2 regions of the Dictyobacter halimunensis genome follow, and region 1 is predicted to be linked to the other one. Evidence: riboswitches for the same ligand, from Rfam matches in the RefSeq annotation. Region 1 holds a riboswitch; the other holds the start of a gene.
What was found. Region 1 has a riboswitch for FMN ahead of AABA21_RS15050 (ABC transporter permease). Riboswitches for the same ligand answer to the same signal wherever they lie in the genome.
Positions count from the first base shown of each region.

Region 2: linked by a shared signal. The riboswitch ahead of ribA (GTP cyclohydrolase II) and the one ahead of AABA21_RS15050 (ABC transporter permease) in region 1 are both predicted to bind FMN.

Region 1 is NZ_BSRI01000002.1:226,245-233,937, reverse strand. It holds gene AABA21_RS15070 (beta-galactosidase) at 1-700, opposite strand, end outside; gene AABA21_RS15065 (DoxX family protein) at 979-1,341, shown strand; gene AABA21_RS15060 (hypothetical protein) at 1,396-1,554, shown strand; gene AABA21_RS15055 (PIG-L deacetylase family protein) at 1,576-2,307, shown strand; FMN riboswitch at 2,364-2,526, shown strand; gene AABA21_RS15050 (ABC transporter permease) at 2,867-3,598, shown strand; gene AABA21_RS15045 (ABC transporter substrate-binding protein) at 3,794-4,819, shown strand; gene AABA21_RS15040 (serine/threonine-protein kinase) at 4,901-7,168, opposite strand.
Region 2 is NZ_BSRI01000002.1:10,770-18,462, forward strand. It holds gene AABA21_RS14110 (rhamnulokinase) at 1-401, shown strand, start outside; gene AABA21_RS14115 (LLM class F420-dependent oxidoreductase) at 554-1,507, shown strand; gene AABA21_RS14120 (Gfo/Idh/MocA family protein) at 1,613-2,641, opposite strand; gene AABA21_RS14125 (SDR family NAD(P)-dependent oxidoreductase) at 2,758-3,534, opposite strand; FMN riboswitch at 3,822-3,980, shown strand; gene ribA (GTP cyclohydrolase II) at 4,375-5,640, shown strand; gene ribH (6,7-dimethyl-8-ribityllumazine synthase) at 5,640-6,116, shown strand; gene AABA21_RS14140 (riboflavin synthase) at 6,145-6,759, shown strand; gene AABA21_RS14145 (sugar phosphate isomerase/epimerase family protein) at 6,775-7,686, opposite strand.

The DNA of each region.
Region 1 (7,693 bases):
GTTGGAAACATTGCAGCAGCATATCACTTTGAAAGCGTTTGTAGTCCAGTGTCAGTGCATGAATGGCCCGCTCACCGTTCGCGTAGGGAGGTTCAATTTGCGACCAGTCGGTGTAGGTGTGGCCCCAGAAAGGGGTCCACCATTTTTGATTCAGGTCGTCCAGACTACTATAGCGCTTTTGTAACCAGTTGCGGAACTCAGTCGCGCACTGTGAACAATAACAGGCTCCTCCATATTCATTACATACATGCCAGATAAGCAAGGCGGGATGTTTGGCGTAGCGTTCGGCCATGCGTTCAGCGATCTGGACAGCAAACCTGCGGTATGTTGGTGAGGTAGGGCAATAGTTGCCGCGTCTTCCATGGTGATTGCGTATTCCTTTATCATCCGAACGTAGAACATCGGGATAGCGTTGAGACATCCAGGCTGGCTGGGCAGCGGTTGGGGTTGCCAGGCAGATCAAGCGCCCGGAATTTGCCAGCTTATCAAGAATAGTATCCAGCCATTCGAAGGTAAACCGCTCTTCTTCTGGTTGAAGGCTTACCCAGCTAAAAACGCCCACCGTGGGCACGCGAAAATGGCTCTCCTGCATCAACGAAATATCCTGGTCCCATATATCCCTGGGCCATTGCTCAGGATTATAATCACCTCCATGCCAGATAAACGGGGCGCGTGAATTCACTGCTGGAAAAGGATGCATGCAGTATTCCTCCTTAAAGATATCTACAACATATCAGGCGAAATCCGTGGGGCTTGCATAAAATTGTTATTGTCCTCATATAAGGGGTTTATGCCATTATACCATCAGAAATGCTCTTCTTTTTTTGCAGTAGAGGGTGATAACAATAGCATGAATGAAGTAGGAAAAATGCAGGGCGTTGAAACCACTGGCATAGGGACTGCGGTATAGTAGGTAGAGTGGGCAGTAATGACTGTTCAGTTGGATGAAGATATAGTGAAGGATTGTGAGTATCTGATATGTTTAAGACTCTGGGGCAATTACTGCTGGGTTCGATTTTTGTAGTAGGTGGGGCGGGAGCGTTTGCTGAACCGGGTGGACGAGTACAAAAAGTGGAGGCCGCAGGTGTGCCGCAGCCACGGCAGGCTACCATTTTGAATGGAGCGGTGATGGTTGTAGCGGGTAGTACCCTGGCTGTTGGTGTGCTGCCGAAGCTTTCCGCGCTAGCGCTGCTTGGTTCATTGACAGCCACAACATTTGTGGGGCATCCCTTCTGGAAAGAAGAGACTCCCGCGGGCCGTGCCAATCACCAGGTGCAATTTTTCAAGAATCTCTCTATGCTGGGAGGTCTGTTAATGGTGCTTGCCAACAAAAACGATTAGCCATAGTGTACAATAGATAGTCGGTAAGCAGGGCGTGGCTGGTCAGATGATAACATGTTGCAACGTAACAGTTTTTCTCTGATCGCCCAGACAGAAACAATTGCCCGCAAAGTGGAACCTGCAATCAGCACTGGTAGAAGAGAAGCTGTTTGTGGTGAAATCCTTTGCGGGCGTTTCCTGTTTTTTCCTGGTAAGTACATGGCAATTATTTAAGCAGAAATGAAAGAAATCACGATGCAAGAAGAACAGCATAAAGTAGCAATGGTTGTGGTTGCCCATCCCGATGACGCAGAGTTTGATTGCGCGGGTAGTGTGGCGCTGTGGGCGCACGAGGGTTGGGATGTTTATTATGTTATCTGCACCGATGCCAGCGGTGGCGGTTCCGATAGCGCGACTGACGTCGGTCTGGAAGCGAGGCTGCGTATAAGTCAGACTCGCATGGCAGAGCAGCGTGCCGCTGCCAGCGTCCTGGGAGTGAAAGACGTCATCTTTCTGGGGTATCCAGATGGTCGTTTACAGCCAGACCTGGATCTACGCCGTTCGATCGTACGCCAATTGCGCATTTATCGTCCATCTCGTGTCATCTGCCAATCACCTGAACGTACCTGGACACCTGCATTGATCATTCCCCGCTATCATCCCGATCACCTGGCGGCCGGAGAGGCCACGCTATCGGCCATCTATCCCGCCTCCCAGAACCCCTGGGATTTTCCTGAACTGTTGGAGGAAGGATTGCAGCCGCACAAAGTTTCGGAAATATACATATCTGGCACGCCGGTGCAAAACCATAGCATTGATACTGCCTCAACTATCGATCTCAAGATCGCGGCTCTGCGGGCGCATGACAGCCAGGTAGGAGAGAATTTCGCCGACCTCGAAAAATTCCTGCGCGATCTGAATGCCCAGATAGGTCAGAAGTACGGCTACAGTTATGGTGAAGAATTTCATCGCGTCGAGAACCGTTAGCCTGCTAACTTAAGCACTTGCATATTTCGACTCGTATATGGCATAATAACCACAAATAAAACCTTCGGGGCAGGGTGAAATTCCCTACCGGCGGTATGGCAGAGCGTATAAAGCTGTGCCGAGCCCGCGAGTTTGCCATTGATTGCTTCTTGATCAATGGCGAACAGATTCGGTGAGAGGCCGAAGCCGACGGTATAGTCCGGATGGGAGAAGGTTATAATGTGAACCAGTGTCATGCGCTCGGCTGTGTAGCTGTGGCGGATGGGGTGTTTTCGTATATTCACTCTGGCGCCTGGTTTAATCACATCTCCCTCATATGTCCCCCTGGGTTAGTTAAATTGACATCTATCTTTTTTTGTTTTTTCAGGGAAGAGATGTCGGTATTGGCTAAGAACCGAGGGATATCAATTTTTATGAGTGCTACAACTTCAAGGACTGATAGCGCGCAACTGGATGTGCGCGAAAACCGACGCGCCAGATTCGTTGAACTGGACGCCAGGAATGGGGGGCGGCCCGACAGGCGCGCTCCTGGAAAAAACTCAATACTGTCTGGAATTTTTTGCCTCCATTTGTTTTAGGTCTGCTCCTCTTGTTCGCCTGGTATATTACCACTGCTACCGGGCGCATTAACGCGTTCATCCTTCCGCCTCCTAAGGACGTGTTTGCCAGTTTGATTGATGGGCTGGTTGGAGGATTGTACTGGGTGCATATTCTTGTGACCGTGCAGGAGAGCCTGGCGGGCTTTTTATTGGGTGTTGTAGTGGCACTGCCGTTGGGTTATGGGGTTGCTAAATCACGTTTTCTGGCCAACATGTTGCAGCCGTACCTGTCGGCTGGCCAGGCGATCCCGGCTATTGTGCTCGCTCCATTTCTGTTTCTCTGGTTTAATACCGGACCGTTGCCGGTAACGATCATCTGTATGCTGGTCGTGCTCTTCCCTATGGTCATCAACACCATCTTTGGTGTTCAGACCATTGATCGTGAGTTGTTGGATGCGGCGCGGCTAGAAGGAGCGTCGGGACTCTCATTATTGTCCTACATCGAGTTCCCGTTGGCGTTACCCGCCGTGCTGGCATCGGTGCGCACAGGCCTGACGCTCTCAATCACGGGAGCGCTGGTAGGGGAATTTTTCTGCAGCCCCGACAAGGGTCTGGGTGCCTTGATCCAGATGGCCCTGCACCAGTACAACATGTCCTTTATGTTCGCCACTGTAATCATCCTGGCGATACTGGCGGCCCTGTACTATAGCGCGACCTGGCTGCTGATCAAACTGGCAGATAGGGTCTATTAAGAACAGGGACCGCTATCGGGGAATGATATGCCTATGCATATTGTTCCCTTAACAGAGAAATAGCAGAACGCGTTAGTAGCTCATGCAGTGCGTGTTTGCTTAATCGGTAAACGTCTTGTTTCAACGGGTGATCAAGCATGTACCTGTTTACTATTCTCATGTCTTAAAACGAACTGAAAGGCAGAAACTACTTCGATGTCATTCACATCTCATCGTTTACCTGTGACCTGGAAACTGATGGTCCTCGCTGTACTGTGCACCGTGTTATTGGCCGCCTGTGGAGAAGCGGGGACCGCAAACAGCACGAACAGCAACTCCAGCGGCAGCTCAGATAAAACACTGAAAAATATTTCGATCGGCCTGGGATACAATCCGGATATCCAGTTTGCCCCTTTTTATGTTGCCCAAAGCAAAGGGTATTATAAGGATGCGGGCCTGAATGTGACCTTCAACCATGGTATTGTCACCGATCTGATCGGCACCATGGCCGCGGGAAAGAACAACTTCGTTTTTGCCAGTGGCGATGAATTGCTGGTGGCCCATGATAAAAATAAAAGCCTGCAGGCGATAGACGTCTCGACTATCTTTCAGCGCTATCCCGTTAGTATTATTGTTCCCAAGGACTCCTCAATTCGCACCCTGGCTGATCTAAAAGGCCATTCTATTGGTGAACCGGGACCCTTTGGCGCGACCCACACAGGCGTGCTCGCTCTGCTGCAGGCGGGCAAACTGACATCATCTGATGTAAATCTGCAATCGATTGGGTTCAACCAGGTTTCGGCTCTGATTTCCCACAAAGTTGATGCTGTCGTTGGCTACTCCAATAATGAGCCTCTGCAATTGGAGCGAAATGGTTTTCATGTGCGTACCTTCGCGGTATCGGATTACACACCACTGGTCTCCAATGGCATCATTACCACTCAGGATATGTACACTAACCAGTCGCAGACGGTACACTCCTTTGTCGATGCCACCATCAAAGGCCTGAAAGATGCCATTGCCGATCCCCAGAAAGCGGTAGATATCAGTAAGAGCTACGTGCCTGGTATGAACACCGATCAGGCGCTGGAGGTATTAAAGGCCACCATCCCGATCTACCAGGGCAAAGGACAACTGGGGTATAACGATTCCGCGACCTGGCAAGCGACCGAGCAATTTCTGGTATCGCAGAAGATGATCGCTCCCGTGGATAATCTCTCGCAGATCTACACCAATAAATAAGAGGTCAATTTGCTTTCCATCTGATGGAACAACGGGCCCCACCAGTTAGCGGTGGGGCCCGTTGTTGTTGTTGCGTATGAGTCAGGCAGTGTAGATGGCGACATTTTTGAACGAGACATCTGAACCTGAAGCAACGGTAAGACCGAAGTCGCCACCGGTATTGCTATCACCGAAGTTGCCACTGGCAGTCCCTTGCTGAATACCATTTACGTAGTAGATGAAGCTGCTACCCTGTACAAGGATATCGATTGTGGCGGTATCACTGTCCAGCTGGGTACCATGCAATCCGATCGAGGCCAGTTGAGATGCGTTGCCATTTTTATCGGTGTAGGTCGTGGTCCAACTGGCGCTGTTGAACATAACGGTGTAGTAGCCACCATCAGACTTATAGTGATAGTAGAAGCCAAACTGGCTGCCTGGCGTGTTCAGCTTTACCTGTGCCTGGATATAATAGCTATCGGGCAGCGTTTGTCCGTTGGGTAACTGGGTCAGAAACGTACCAGCGGTACTGGATGAGGGGCCTGATAGCCGTAAATCGTCCGGCCCGCACACCGCCTGGATATTTGTATCCTGCCACTTTGCTCCTTGGGGATCACACGTGCCCGGATAGTTGGTACCGTAGATAAGGCTTCCCATGCCGCTCACTTTGGGATCAGGCAGAGGATATTTTGCGTGTACGGTAGTAGTCGGGGAAGGCGTCGCTGACTTCCTGGGATCCGGTTTGACGACGTTGACAGCGGTGCCCGTGCCTGTTGATGAGGCCTGGGTAATGCCAGATGGCCCGGGGCGGGACGAATTGCCGTGCTGATTGCTGAGAATGATGCTGGCGGTCGCAACAACGAGAATCACGGCCAGCACGACACCGGCAAGCGCCAGATAGCGCGGCATGGGTAAGCCAGACTGACGGTGCCTGGCGTGAGAAAGCCGTTCGGGATAAACCTGGATCTGCGGCTGGCGCGCTGCGGGAGCAGGTTTGATCTGCTGTGGCTGCGAGCTGGGGGCTGGCGAGGTGCTGCCTACGGTCTCTACCTCGTGATAGTAGTGTGCTGCTGGTGGATCAGCGGTAGGAGCGACCGAGCGCACAGGTGAATGCGCCGGCGGTACAGCCATGGGCTCCGGGCGAACGTGATCGGCAAGGGTGGCGTCCATTTCAGTGATAACAGTCGGCATAGCCTGTAAGCGATTCTGTGTATGCTCGGAAAGGGGAGATGTCACCTCGGCCTGTTTCGTTGTTTCATCTTGCTCATCTGATCTACCACCGCTCTCACGCTCGACCAGCATGGTTGACATTGACAGCGGTGCCGCCTCTTCTTTTTGACCTGGTTGCCTCACTGCCTGAGCGGGCCTCTCATCCTTATGCGCCACTGGCTCAAACGGCATCACTGCTTCATTTTCCACCTTCAATGGTGGTAATAGCACAGGAGTGATATGTTCTCCCAGCGAAGGAGGCGCGACGCTGGGGAAGCGATCTCCCAGGGCTTCAGCCACGGCCTGGCGCAAGACCTGCGCGAAGACGCCAGCACTGCTAAAGCGATCGGCGGGAGATTTCGCCATCGCTTTCATCACCACTGCTTCTACATTCTTTGGTACCTGCGGATTAAAGCGCGTAATGGGTGGTGCCTGCTCCAGTGTATGTTTAATGGCCACTGCTACAGGAGACGTGCCGGTAAAGGGCACGCGACCGGCCAGCATCTGGTAGAGCACCACCCCTAATGAATAGACATCGGTGCGATAATCAATGCTATCGCCAGTTCCCTGCTCAGGAGAAAGATATTCCGGCGTTCCCACAATGGTGCCGATGCTGGTGAGGTGACCATTGGTATTTTCTTGATCGGTTACATCTTTGAGCATCTTGGCCAGACCGAAGTCGGCCAGCAGGACGCGGCCATCGGCATGAAACAGAATATTGCCTGGTTTTAAGTCACGATGCACAATGCCCTGTGCGTGCGCGCTATCCAGTGCGGCAGCCGCCTGTTCAATGATCGGAACCACCTCTTCCAGCGAAAGAATACCGCGCTTCTCAAGTACCTCACGCAGCGTCCCGCCGGTAACGTAGGGCATAACCAGGTAGGCAAGGTCGCCCTGCTCACCATATTCATACACTGGCATAATATTGACATGATCCAGTGCCGCCACGGCATCTGCCTCGCGGCGAAAACGGGCCAGAAATTCGTTACGTGATCGCTGCTCAAGAACAACGCCAGGTAAAAGTACTTTAACGGCCACAATTCTTCGTGGCCGTGATTGGCGCGCCAGATACACTGCACCCATACCACCGCGTCCGAGGAGACGTTGGAGTGTACATGTTCCGAGCGCTTGCCCTAGTAACTCATTGCTATCCGTTACCACGCTCGTGTTTCCTCTCAATGAAATAGATCAACTGGTTGGTAGTTTGCATGAGAAAGATTTTCTAATTAAGGAGTATAGCTTTGACGTCCTGTCCAGCCCTGGCAAATGTATTGAGATCTTTTCATTGTGGACAGAATCGTTGCAAGTGATTTCCTTAATGGCTCCTATTTTCCTGGTTTACTATCCATACCTTTTTGCTGTCAACTCTTACTATGTTTTTGCTATGTATATAACGTATCACACTTTTTTCTGAGCCGTATGGCAGAAAAGAGGATTATGTGCGAAAAAGTATTAGCTTTTCTTTTGTCAGGAAGGCACGTGAGTGCCCCGTATGCGCGTCCACGCTGATTCTGTGAGTTAGTGCATGGGGCGCACTAATGCGCGCCCCATGCACTAACTCACAACTGACACATGAGTGCCGTGGGTGCGAAAACTTATGCAGGCCTCAGGCGATGATCATGAGTGCCCTCGCACGCGCGTCCGCGCTGGTTGTTTGTGTTGGTTCTTAACTCATTATAATAGACG
Region 2 (7,693 bases), 220 kb from region 1:
AGGCGTATTGTCAGCAAACAGAACAACAAGTGCCGCAAACAGCGGGGGAGATCATTCGCTGCATCCTTGAAAGCCTTGCCTTGCGCTACCGTTATGTACTGGAACTAATCGAGAATCTTGTGCAGAAACGCTTTTCAGGATTGCATGTCGTTGGAGGTGGCTCTCAGAATACCCTTCTGTGCCAATATACTGCAAATGCGCTGGGCCGCACAGTCTGGGCGGGTCCGGTAGAAGCAACCGCTATCGGTAATTTACTTGTTCAATATATTGCTCTTGGACATCTTGTAAATCTTCAACAGGCTCGCTTCCTTGTTCGGCAATCATTCCCTATTCACACGTATGAACCGCTTGAGGTGGCACACTGGGAGGCTGCATATACGCGTTTTTGCCAGATCATGTGATTGGATCCTCAATTACGCATCAAATAGATATTGCACCTAAAGGGATGCTATGCCGATTTGCGCTTTCTCACGTAGATGTCGTAGGCTGATAAGATATAGGTTGTGATGACCTTATTTTCCAGATTAATGAAAATGAAGGAGCTTATATTACCATGGATTATGGAGTTATTGTTCCCCAGGGATGGCGTATGGACCTTGTTGAGATCACTGATCCAGTTGAGGCCTATGAGGCGATGACCCGCGTGGCTCAGGAAGCCGAAGCCCTGGGGTATTATTCGATCTGGCTCTATGACCACTTCCATACAGTACCAACCCCTACCCAGGAGGCTACATTCGAATGCTGGACCAGCACCGCCGCTCTAGCACGCGATACGAAACGCGTTCGTATCGGTCAGATTGTGACCTGTAATAGCTATCGAAATCCGGCTCTGCTAGCAAAGATGGCTAGCACGGTCGATGTGCTTTCACATGGTCGCCTCGATTTCGGTATTGGTGCAGGCTGGTATGAACATGAGTACCGAGCTTATGGATATGAGTATCCCGATGCCCCTGAGCGCTTGCGCCACTTGCGCGATGCCATCCAGGTAATTCTGGCGATGTGGACCCAGGAAGAGGCTACGTTTGAGGGTAAGTACTATCAGGTCCGGGGCGCAATCAATCAGCCCAAAGGAGTTCAGAAACCACATATCCCATTGCTTATTGGTGGCAGTGGAGAGAAGGTTACTTTGAAACTTGTTGCTCAATATGCTGATGCTTGTAACGTTGGTGGTGATATTGCTAATATCAAGCATAAACTGGAGGTCTTGAAAAATCACTGTGAGACTCTAGGTCGTGATTTCAATAGCATCCGCCGTACCGCGATCGTCGATGTGTGCGCTATTGCTGAGACTGAGGAGAAAGCCATTGCGAAGTTAACACAGAGAGAGCGCGCGAATCTGGCAGAACTACGCAAGATAAGTCTAATAGGCACGCCTGAACAGATTCGTCAACGTCTGGCTGAATATGAAGAGGCTGGCATTCAGGAATTAATCATTCACTTTGTAGATGCTGCAACCAATCTGGAGTCACTGCGCCTATTCGCACAGCAGTGCATGCAAAACTCCTGATACTTTAGGTGATGAAGCACGAAAAGGCGAGCCATGCACATGGCTCGCCTTTTCGTGCTTCATCACCTCTCTTTGCCCGTTTCTATGACTATAGGAGTAAACCGTTCACCAGCTGATTGTGGCTGCTTTCCCTGATTCCGCGCTTTCGATAGCCCCAAAAACCATGGCCAGGCTTTTGATGTTGTCAGAAGCTTGCGTTTCGGGCTGGGTATTATTTTGGATACACTCAAAAAACTCACGAATTAATCCTGCGTGACCGCCAACGTTGGTCGCTTCATACGCTGGTATTTCTATATCCTGGTACGCTGAAATAAAGCTACCTGTCTCTTTGACGATCTGAGCCAGTTGCTTTTTCCCTCCATCCCAGGTCAGCGTTCCCTTTTCACCTATCACGCGCCAGTCGCATTCCCAGGTCGTGGGCAATCCTTCGGCACACCAGCTGCCTCGATAGGTGTAGATAGTGCCATCAGCCATTTCAAAAATAGCAATAGCCGATGCATCTTGATCATACCAGGAACCGCTGGGATTCCATTCCTTGCAGTATACGGATACTGGATCTGCTCCAATCAGGAGCCGTGCCGCGTCAAAGGTGTGGATGGCCATGTCCAGTAGCAATACGTGCTTCATATGGTCTCGGAAGCCACCAAAGTGAGCTCCGATATAGAAGTCGCTGTTCACAGTCGTGATGTTACCTATGGTTTTCTGCTCCAGAAAATGTTTGACCCGGCGTATCTGTGGTTCATAACGTCTATTCTGAATAACTGAAAAAATTTTCCCGGCTTGTTGGGCCACTGCCAGCATTTCTTTGGCGTGCTCCATTGAGTCGGCCAGTGGCTTTTCACTTAAGACATGGCACCCATGCTTCAGTGCTGTCATAGTGACTTCATAATGTGCCTCCGGAATGGTGCAGTTGAAGACGGCATCTACCTCCGTCTGCTCAAAAACACTAACCAGGTCTTTGGCAATGATAGCGTCTGATAGTTGGAAGTCTATGGCCTTCTTTCTGGCCGCCTCTTCAAAAATATCTATTAAAGCTACAACTTCCACTTCAGGCATCTTGCCCACAGCCTCAAGCCATGCCGCGCTCATTCCCCCACATCCAACCAACGCGGTGCGTATTTTTTGTTGTTGCATGCTAACCTCTTGCTTCTTACTCCGCATCTATCAGGTACAAGAAACGCTCCTGGCTTGCGTATCATGGAGAAAATTGTGCTTACGGCAAAAAGCCAGGAATATTCGCTCGTGGGGTGCTATTTTGCGGTCCAGCCACCATCAATGACCAGCGTCGATCCGGTAATAAAAGCGGCTTCTTCAGAAGCTAAATATAATGCAGCACTGGCGATCTCTTCAGGCTTGCCCATACGCCCTATCGGCTGTCGCGCATGCAGTTTGTTGCGCTCTTCGTCTTTTGTCTCGGGAAAATTCTTGGAGAGGAAACCTTCAACGAACGGTGTATGTACTGTTCCCGGGCAGATGGCGTTGGCACGGATGTTCTGTTTCACAAAGTCCATAGCGATAGAACGCGTGATGCTGATAACAGCTCCTTTGCTGGCCCCATAAGGGAGACGGCGATCGACGGCTATCATGCCTGCTACTGAGGCGATGTTGACGATTACGCCTCCCTGCGGCTGTTGCGCGACCATGTGTTTAACACCCTCGCGCGCGCAAAGGAACGCTCCTGTCGCATTCACGTTCATGACGCGCTCCCAATCACTCAGGCTGGTCTCTAAAATGTTACCCACGTGGCTTACACCGGCGTTGTTCACTAAAATATCAAGCCGTCCGTGCTCTTGTATGACCTGGGCAAAGATAGCCTGGACCTGGGCTTCATCTGCGACATTTAGCTCTATCGCTTGCGACTTTCCTTCTTGCGCTTCAATCTCACTAACGACTGTCTTCGCTGCATCCAGGCGGATATCTGCGATAATTACATGCGCTCCCTGTCTGGCATAGAGCAAGGCGATCTCACGTCCAATTCCAGATCCAGCACCAGTGATGAGTGCTATTTTATTATCTAAGCGAAACACAAATGAATCTCCTTTATGCAATATAGGCTATGACACATTATTATAATTCATAGTTGTTGTGAACTGACCTTTTTATAGTGTAACATACCCGCTATTGCTGCTTCCAGCATACTTTCATATGTATATACGCTATAGAAACACTCTTGCCCTGAGCCATAAGTTACATTGTTCCCTGCCTTCTTCCTTTGGGTCGCTGTTTTCCATAACAACATTCATGGACACGGGCTACCAGGTACGAGTTGACAAACCCTTGTTTTTTCATTATTCTCAGAACATACACAATACATCAGCGTCTTCGGGGCAGGGTGAGAAAATGCAATGAGCATTTTCAATTCCCGATCGGCGGTAAAGCCCGCGACCTACTGTATGAGAATGTGATTCCATACATTGGTGGACCTGGGGAAGTTCCAGGGCCGACGGTATAGTCCGGATGGGAGAAGACATGAGTAACGACCCTTGTGGTTGTTCCATATAACATAGTGCCTGTCTGTTCATCGATATGATAGCTTGTCAATGCAATCGCATCCGACAGGGTATCCCTCGATTGTGCCGACGTGCTTCAGCTAAGAAGAGAAACCTACCTCTTAGTAGTAGTTGGGCGCGTCAGTCAGTATGTGGGTACGGCAACTTTGCGTACCTCTCATGGCTAACTGGCATGATTCTTTGTTCGATGTGCCTATAAACAGTTGCTATTGTTAATATCCCTTCTCCCTTTCCGTATCCATCTGTTACGCCCCCACTGATGTAAGCATATGTTCTCTTGCAAAAATCAAGTACGCAAATAGTTCGCTTTTACAATTAAGTCTGATGAATAGACATCAGTAGGACAGGGGCATTTAAATGGAAACGCAATCACACCTTTCGCCTCCAAATCTTTCGGTAGCTGATGCGATATGTGCAGTGCAAGCAGGCAAGATGTTGTTAATCTGCGATGATGAAGATCGTGAAAATGAAGCAGATCTCTGCCTGGCCGCCCAGTTCGCAACGCCACAGGCGATCAATTTTCTTATGCATTCTGCCTGTGGACTCATTTGCGTGGCCATGGCAGGTGAGCTTCTGGATACATTGCACCTGCCATTGATCGCCGGCGAGGGGAAACCTCTGCAGGGTACCGCTTTTACTATGTCTGTCGATGCATATACCTCTACAACTACTGGCATTTCTGCGCATGATCGTGCTCAAACTATCCGTACACTGGTTAATCCTATGACCCGGCCCGAAGATCTTGCCAGGCCAGGTCATGTCTTTCCGCTGCGTGCCCGTGCCGGGGGCACGCTCGAGCGCCGAGGACATACAGAGGCCGCAGTCGATTTGATGCGCATGGCAGGCCTGACTCCTGGCGCGGTTATCTGTGAAGTTCTGGATCACGCTGGCAATGCGGCACGGGGTGCTACATTGCGCGCTATGGCACATGAGTGGGGCATCGATATTATCTCTGTCGATGCCATCGCCCGTTTTCGGCGCGACCATCGTGTCAGCCTGGTTGCTCAGACTCATCTGCCTCTACCAGAGGCTCGATTTACAACGTTGGCTTATCGTGAGATAGATTCGGGTAAACAATATGTTGCGCTGCTTCTTGGCGACCTGACAGACAAGCAGGAGATACCTCCATTGGTTCGCCTCCACTCTGCCTGCGCCACTGGCGATATCTTCGGTTCCCAACGCTGCGATTGTCAGGCCCAGCTTCAGACAGCACTACATGCCATTGCGGCTGAAGGTCGGGGTATCCTTCTCTACCTTCCTCACGAGGGCCGTGGGATTGGTCTCTCAGCCAAGCTGCAGGCATATGCATTGCAAGATAAGGGCTACGATACACTTGAAGCCAATGAAAAATTGGGCTATCCCGTTGATGCACGCGATTATATTACCGCCGTTGAGATTCTACAGGACCTTCATATTACCCATGCTCGATTAATGACGAATAGCCCGAAGAAAATTCAGGCTCTTACGTCAGCAGGCATTCAAGTTGAGCGTGTTCCCCTTGAGATACAACCAACGGTCGATAATATTCGCTATCTGCATACAAAATACCAACGTCTGGGACATCTGTTTGCCAATTCACAAACTATCGATGTCTCGAGCTCATTGAAAGAGTGTGAATTGTGATGCAAAATCAATTTTATGCCCATGAACCTGCAATGTCTCTAGATGGGACCAATCTGACGCTTGGACTCGTTGTTGCTCGTTATAACTGGTCCGTGACGGGTGCGGTACTGGCTTTGTGCCAGCAGGAGCTCTCGCATTTAGGGGTTGCAGATAAAGCTGTGCATGTAGTGTACGTTCCGGGTTCTTATGAACTGCCAACCATCGCCCAGGCGATGCTAACGCACCAGGCTCACGACGCATTAATCTGTATTGGCTGTGTTATGAAAGGCGAAACACGCCACGACGTGGTAGTTGAGGATACGGTCGCCCGTGGTATTCAACGCGTCTCGCTTGATACAGGCGTTCCAATTATTCTAGGTGTGCTCTGCGTAGAAAATCAGCAACAGGCTGGACAGCGCATCGCCAGGGGCAAAGAATTCGCTCAGGCTGCGGTAGACGTTGCCTGCACGAGCCGCCTGTTACGCCACAGGCGCTAGATTCCATTATTTCATTCAGGAGGAAGATATGTTTACGGGAATCGTTGAAGAACAGGGAATACTCCAATGTTGCGAGGAAACCAGCCTGCGCATTTCGGCCGGTAATATACTGCAAGGCGTTACAGAAAAAGATAGCGTTGCGGTCGATGGCATCTGTCTGACGGTTACAGAAATCGGCGCGGATTGGTTTCGCGTAGATACGATGCCGGAGACCATACGTCGTACGCGCCTGGTCAGTTTACAGCCCGGCGATCGGCTAAACCTGGAGCGTTCATTGTTGGCCAGTGGGCGCATGGGCGGTCATATGGTGCAGGGGCATATAGAGGCGTGCACCTCTGTGCTGGCGACAAAAAAAGATGGGATCGGGCGGGATGTGATAATAGCCCTGCCACCTCATCTACGTCCTTATGTCATCCCCAAAGGCTTTATCGCTTTAAATGGCGTCAGTCTGACGGTAGTAGATGTCTGGCATGATCGCTTCTCAGTCTCTCTTATCCCATACACCCGCGAACATACGAATCTGGGGCAGGCCGTTGAAGGGATGCTGCTCAATGTGGAAACCGATATCGTTGGTCGCTATGTGGCTCGCTTTTTCGAGACCACTTACATCCATCAATCACAGCAACAGCCGACAACAGCCTGATCAACATGTGAAGTTTCAATGCAAGCTAGCGAGTGTTTGACGTAAGAAATGCACTGACCGTTGCAATTCGTCTAGCCCATTGACACCATCTTCAATCGAGATCCAGCCGTGAAAACCGACCTTCTTCAGCGTCTGGAAAATGCGGGGAAAATCATTGAGGCCGGTGCCTATTTCACCATGGCACAGTATACTGGCATAACCAGGACCTTCCTCTTTAGCTCGTAGGTCTTCTAGCGTATATCCAGGCTGTAAGCGCCGATCACTGGCATGCATACTTACAACACGCTCTTTTATGGCATCCAGTACGTCCAGTGGATCCTCGCCTGCCAGGATGGCATTGGATGGGTCATAGTTGACACCAAACCAGGGCGATTCTATGGCATGAACGATATGGGCGAATAGGGGAAGATGCTGAGCAAATTCCGGATAGGTCCAGTAGTTGTCTTTATAGTGATTCTCTATAGCCAGTATGACACCGTGTTCCTGCGCGTAGGGAAGAAGCTGCTGGATGCTATCCACTACCATCTCAATACCCTGCTCTTCAGAGACTCCTGGCCTCCTTTGACCGGAGAGAACACGGCACGTTCGCGGCTCGGGTGCTGCGAAAAAATCAACCAGTTCTATCATGCGCTTGCCCTTTTCAATTTCAGCCTTGCGCGCAGCTTGATCAGGCTGGATAAAGTCGGGGGACGCACATAACATGGGCATAGCCAGGCGGTGCTTTTGGAGCGCTGTACGTACCTCTGTTAAATAAGGACGTTCAAATGATGTGAAGAAACCAGGATAAAATTCTAATCCGTCTACACCTAAACCTGCGGCCATCTCTATCCACTGAAATAATGTTAGGCTCCTGCTCACACATAGCTCATCCATAAAACATTTGGGGAATGCCGCGATTTGCTCTGTATGGGCAACTTGCGTATTCATGCTTTCT